2 linked regions of the Salinivibrio kushneri genome follow. The protein of the gene in region 1 interacts with the protein of each later gene in a pairwise test. Links are inferred from orthologs where the notes say so. Each region holds a gene or a part of one and is shown in the gene's direction. Other genes may lie near its edges.

Evidence for each region.
Region 2: the proteins of N8M53_RS09040 (region 1) and recJ interact in binary tests that used the Escherichia coli proteins (3 or more experiments, as listed by UniProt). The link is inferred for Salinivibrio kushneri from one-to-one orthologs.

Annotation. Positions count from the first base shown.
Region 1 is NZ_CP114588.1:1,916,854-1,920,145, reverse strand. The notes cover bases 195-3,161. They hold N8M53_RS09040 (DNA topoisomerase III), read left to right. Parts: upstream 195-659; coding sequence 660-2,663; downstream 2,664-3,161. Other genes in these bases: N8M53_RS09035 (sulfite exporter TauE/SafE family protein), read right to left, coding at 2,752-3,161; N8M53_RS09045 (NAD(P)H nitroreductase), read left to right, coding at 195-545. Outside these bases: more of N8M53_RS09045, read left to right, coding at 1-194; more of N8M53_RS09035, read right to left, coding at 3,162-3,292.
Region 2 is NZ_CP114588.1:2,336,178-2,339,412, reverse strand. What follows is about bases 235-3,144. They hold recJ (single-stranded-DNA-specific exonuclease RecJ), read left to right. Parts: upstream 235-779; coding sequence 780-2,510; downstream 2,511-3,144. Other genes in these bases: xerD (site-specific tyrosine recombinase XerD), read left to right, coding at 235-758. In the rest of the region: more of xerD, read left to right, coding at 1-234. UniProt on the Escherichia coli protein: Single-stranded-DNA-specific exonuclease.

The DNA of each region.
Region 1 (3,292 bases):
ATGCACTGGATTTGCTCTTACAGCGCCGCTCTATACCGCGGCTCGCCGCGCCCGCCCCGAGTGGTGAGACGCTTGAAAACATCATTCAAGCGGGTTTACGCGCCCCTGACCACGGCGCGTTGACGCCGTGGCAATTTGTGGTCTGCGAAGGTGAGGGTCTCACTCGGCTTTCTACCATTCTTGCCGACGCGGCACAAACCAATGGCGCGGATGAGGCGGCGATTGAAAAAGCGCGTAATGCCCCGTTTCGAGCGCCCATGGTGGTCGCAGTGATTGCGCGTACGCGTCCGCACGATAAGGTCCCAACCATTGAGCAACATATCTCGGCGGGATGTGCGACGCAAGCAATGCAAATGGCCGCTGTCGCGCAGGGTTTTCAAGGGTTTTGGCGCACTGGCGCGTTTGCTTATCATCCTGCAGTGCGCGAAGCGCTGTCGGTAGAAGGTGACGATCAGATTGTAGGCTTTTTATACTTAGGGACGCCTGATTGCGCCCCCGCTAATGCCCCAAGGCGTGATACCAGTAAGTTTGTGACCTACCTGTAAACTAAGATAAATCGCGTTTATCTCGGAAAAACCTGTGCATATGTACAGGTTTTTTATTGCGCCCCGATCAGCCTTTGCATACCATGCGCCCAGAGACGGTAAAAAGGCTTTGTCATGGCACGATTATTCATAGCGGAAAAACCCAGCCTTGGTCGCGCAATTGCGGCAGGACTGCCTAAACCGCACAAAAACCAGAAAGGCTACATCGAGACAGCACAAGGTGACGTGGTGACCTGGTGTATCGGCCATTTGCTAGAGCAGGTTGAGCCGGACGCCTATGATAGTCGTTATAAAAAATGGGATCTTGCCGATCTGCCTATCGTGCCTGAGCAATGGCAACTTCGTCCCCGCAAAGCGGCATCCGGACAACTTGCTGTTGTCAAAAAACTGATCAAGCAGTTTGACCAACTGGTTCATGCGGGCGATCCCGATCGAGAAGGGCAATTGCTGGTTGATGAAGTGATTGACTACGCAAAGGTCAGTGCCAACAAAAAAGCTAACATTAAGCGCCTTTTAATCAGTGATTTAAACCTATCCGCTGTGAAAAAAGCCCTTGCGCAGCTGCAAGACAACAAAGCTTACATGCCCCTATCAGTGTCCGCGCTGGCGCGTTCGAGAGCTGATTGGCTGTATGGTATGAACCTGTCCCGTGCTTATACGTTATTGGGCAAACAGGCTGGCTACCAAGGGGTGTTGTCGGTCGGACGCGTGCAAACGCCAGTGTTAGGGCTGGTGGTGCGCCGTGATCAGGCAATAGACAGCTTTGTGCCACACCCGTTTTTTCAACTGGATGCGATCATTGCCCATCCAGAGGGTGAGATACGGGCTCGTTGGCAGCCCAGTGAAGCGTGTGCAAAGTGGCAAGATGAACAGGGTCGCGTGTTGTCTCGCCCCTTGGCAGAAAACGTCGCACAACGCATCACAGGACAAACAGCGACCGTCACTGAAGCGGAGCGTCAACAACGCAAACAGAGCGCACCGTTGCCGTACAACTTATCCGCACTGCAAATTGATGCCTCAAAGCGGTTTGGTTTTAGTGCACAAAAAGCACTGGATGTGTGCCAGCAGCTTTACGAACGCCACAAACTTATTACTTATCCTCGCTCAGACTGCCGCTATTTGCCCAAAGGCCATTTCGCCGAGGCGAATAAGATACTCGGTGCCATTAAGCAAGGTTGTGAGGCGCTTGGGCAAGCATGTGAGGGGGCTGATACCAAGCGTAAAGGGAAGGCATGGAACGACAGTAAAGTCGGGGCTCACCATGCAATTATTCCCACAGCGAAAGTCGCGCCGGCAAGCTTGTCAGCCGATGAAGCCAAGATTTATCAGCTCATCGCGCGCCAATACGTGATGCAGTTTTACCCGGCTGCTGAATACGCGGAAGGGAAGCTCATCTTTGATATCGCAGGCGGATGTTTTATTGCTAAAGGGAAGGTGCTGACACACGCCGGCTGGCGAGCTTTGTTACCGACAAATAACACCGCAGACAGCGACGCTGCCCCGTTGCCGCTAATGGAAGAAGGCGAGCAAGGACGGTGCGAGCGAGGCGAGATAAAAGATTGCATGACAGAGCCGCCTGCGGCGTTTACGGAATCTACCTTGTTGCAGGCAATGACCGGGATTGGTCGCTACGTGCAAAACAAAGCGTTGAAAGAGATATTGCGTGAGACCGACGGTTTAGGCACCGAAGCAACCCGTGCCGGTATCATTGAGTTATTGGTGAAACGTGGCTTATTAACGCGACAAGGGAAAACGTTGCACGCCAGCGCCAGTGGTAAAGGGCTCATCGCGGCGTTGCCAGACATTGCCACCTATCCGGATATGACCGCGGATTGGGAGCGACAGCTACAAGATATGGCGGATCGTCAGTGTGGATATCACCCCTTTATGAAAGGGTTAACGGCACAAGTGACAGGCCTAATTGAAACCGTGAAGACATCGCCACCGCCGGCCTCGTTAAGCGACTTGCCTGCCGCTCCTGCTAAATCGTTCGCACGTAAAGGGCGGCGCACGTCCGGCTACCGAAAGCGGACTGCGAAAGCAAAGCCGGCTGCTAATCCAAAGTCAACCGCGACACCAACGCGTACCACGAAAGCGAGACGCAAAGCCGCAAAATAATGTTGTTGGTGCGGTACGCCATATTACCACCAGTATGGCGACAGCTTGCATGTGAAGCATGTGGCGAGCAAACGTACAAGGTGACCTGTTAGAACGCATAAGCGGCAATACAGCCAACCAGTGTCATCACAAACAGGAAGCCTTTGAGCACCTTGGGGTTGGCTGAAATGGCAAAGCGAACGGCCACTCGAGCGCCCAACATGGTGCCAACGGCTAAAATCAGCCCTGGTACCCAACGCACAAGATCATCAGCGATAAACACGATTAAGGACAAGGTGGTGAAAGCGAGTGTACAAGCCAGTTTCAGAGCATTACCGCGGACTAGATCGTAGTTAAGCGTACCACACAGGGCTGCCAGTAATACAAACCCTACCCCGGCTTGCACGAAGCCACCATAAAACCCTGCGAGTAATAAGCCAAACCAGGCAGAGGGAGTTGAGGAGACTTTTTTGATAGGCGTGCCTTCGGGGGAACCAAACGTCGCCGGCTTGATAAGCATCACCAGCGTCATGGTTAGTAAAGTACCAAGCAATAAGGGTTTTACCCAGCTTGCTGGCAGCCACGCAGCCGCTAAAGCACCGCATAACCCGCCGACTAAGTTAGGGACTAAAACAGGGATAATATCTTGG
Region 2 (3,235 bases), 420 kb from region 1 along the record:
TGGTGGCCGTCAGCAAGCAAGATTTGCAAGACTACCAATATTGGTTGCATGAACAGGGCTACCAATCGAGCTCACGTAGCCGCATGGTGTCGGCGTTGCGTCGGCTTTTTCAATATGTATACCGACAGAAATTGCGCCCCGACGATCCCAGCGCCACGTTAATCAGTCCGAAACAGCCCAAGCGGCTGCCGAAAAATCTGACAGAAGAGCAAATCGATGCCTTATTAACCGCCCCCAATGCGGACGATCCGCTTGAGCTCAGAGACAAAGCCATGTTAGAGCTTTTGTATGCCACAGGTTTGCGTGTCACGGAGCTTATCGGACTGACCATGGAAAATGTAAGCTTGCGTCAAGGTGTGGTGCGAGTGTCTGGTAAAGGAGATAAGGAGCGCTTGGTACCCATGGGAGAGTCTGCGGTGGATTGGCTGGAGCACTATTTGGCGTATAGTCGCCCAGTATTGCTGGGAGAGACCAGTACCGATGTTTTTTTTCCAAGTAAACGTGCCCGTCAGATGACCCGTCAAACCTTTTGGCACCGCATCAAGTATTACGCGCAGTTGGCGGGGATCGAGACGGAGGATCTCTCTCCCCATGTTTTACGTCATGCGTTTGCGACCCACTTGCTCAATCATGGGGCCGATTTACGCGTGGTGCAGATGTTGCTTGGACACAGCGATTTGTCAACGACGCAAATATACACCCATGTGGCCACCGAGCGTTTGAAGCAGCTTCATCAAACACACCACCCACGCGGCTAACCGATAACTGGTGACAACTTCATGATAGAAATAAAAAGACGTATGCCGTCGGTGACGCCGGCATTTAGCGATGCCATTCCGCCATTATTGCAACGTTTATACGCTAACCGTGGCTTAAAGGAAGACAGCGAGCTCAACCGCAGCGTGGCTGGGCTGCATCAGTATCAAGCGTTAACCGGGATTGATGCTGCGGTTAACTTGCTCGCTGAGGCGTTAAAGGCGCACCAGTCTATTTTGATTGTGGGTGACTTTGATGCCGATGGCGCGACATCGTCAGCGCTATCCGTCAAAGCCTTACGCATGATGGGCGCGACTCGGGTCGATTATCTGGTACCCAACCGCTTTGACGATGGCTACGGGCTAAGCCCAGAGGTGGTCGACCAGGCCGCAGAGCGGGGAGCAGAGCTTATCATGACCGTGGACAACGGGGTGTCCTCATTGGCAGGGGTGGCGCACGCCAAAGCGCTCGGTATGCAGGTGCTGGTGACCGATCACCATCTACCGGGTGAGACACTGCCTGAGGCGGATGCCATGGTGAACCCTAATCTGGATGACTGTGGTTTTCCTTCGAAGGCGCTTGCCGGTGTCGGGGTCGCCTTTTATTTGATGCTGGCGCTGCGCGCGCATTTGCGTGACCAAGGGTGGTTGGAACAGCAAGGCATACCCGTGCCCAATTTGGCCGAGTTGCTCGATTTAGTCGCGTTGGGCACGGTCGCCGACGTGGTAGCCTTGGATAGTAACAACCGTATCCTGGTTCATCAGGGGTTGCAGCGGATCCGCGCTGGACGTTGCCGCCCGGGGATCCAGGCGCTTATCGAGGTGGCTAATCGCAATATGGCCACGCTCGTCGCCAGTGATTTTGGCTTTGCATTGGGGCCAAGGATCAATGCCGCGGGGCGTTTAGATGATATGGCGTTTGGGGTTGAGTTGTTGCTGTGCGACAACATTCATGCTGCCAGACGAATGGCCTCAGAGTTGGATGCGCTCAATCAAACTCGCAAAGACATAGAGCAAGGAATGAAGCAAGAAGCCGTGGCTTGGTGTGAGCGCTTGATTGCCGAGCAGTCTGAGCGAGAGTTGCCGGTAGGGCTGGCGCTGTTTCAGCGCGACTGGCATCAAGGCGTGATTGGGATCTTAGCCTCACGATTAAAAGATCAATTTCACCGCCCTGTGATTGCGTTTGCCGATGGTGGTGATGGGCTGATTAAAGGCTCAGCGCGTTCGATTCCTGGTTTGCATATGCGCGACACCCTCGATCGGATTGATACATTAAACCCTGGATTAATCAAAAAGTTTGGTGGCCACGCCATGGCAGCAGGGCTCACGATAGAGGAAACCCAGTTCGAGGCCTTCGCCAAGCAGTTTGATACGCAGGTGCGTGAGCAGGTCAGTGATGATGACTTAAAAGGTGTCTTGTTAAGTGATGGTCCCTTACAAAGTCACGAGCTGGGGTTGGAAACGGCAGAAACCATTCAAGCAGGCGGCCCTTGGGGGCAAGGATTTCCGGAGCCGCAGTTCGATGGCATTTTTAAGGTGCTGCAGCAAAAACTGGTGGGCGGCAAACACTTAAAATTGATGGTCGAGCCGGAAGGCGGCGGCACCATGATTGACGCCATTGCCTTTAACGTTGATTTGCGTCGCTGGCCCGATCCCAGCACCAAGACGCTACGACTCGTTTACCGCCTGGATATCAATGAGTTTCGCGGTAATCGCAGCGCCCAGTTGATCATTTCGCATCTTGAACCCGCTTAAATGTGCGGCTTTTTCCATCACGCCCTGTTTATTGGCGCGACAATTCGCTAAAATTCGGCGGTTAAATTTCCGCTAATAATGAAGATGCTTGACCATGTTTGAGATTAATCCAATCAAAAATCGCCTCGCCGATATCGCCGAACGTACCGATGTCCTCCGGGGGTATCTTTGACTATGATGCCAAGAAAGAGCGTCTAGAAGAAGTTAATGCTGAATTAGAACAACCGGACGTGTGGAACGAGCCACAACGTGCACAAGCGCTGGGTAAAGAGCGTGCTTCCCTTGAAGCGGTGGTGGAAACCATCGATCAATTGACCCAAGGCGGCGAAGACGTCAACGAATTGCTGATGTTGGCGGTCGAAGAAGATGATCAAGAAACCTTCGACGAAGTGGAGCCGGAGCTGGTGGAACTTGAAGCCAAGCTAACCAAGCTTGAATTCCGCCGCATGTTTTCTGGTGAGCACGATGCGTCTGATTGCTATATTGACCTGCAAGCGGGGTCCGGCGGTACCGAAGCGCAAGATTGGACCAATATGATGCTCCGCATGTACTTGCGCTGGGCGGACGCTAAAGGCTTCAAAGCTGAAGTCATTGAAGTGTCTGAGGGTGATGTGGCTGGATTAAAGTCTGCCACGGTTCGGATTACTGGCGAGTACGCTTACGGCTGGCTACGTACGGAAACGGGCGTGCACCGTCTGGTGCGCAAATCGCCATTTGATTCCGGA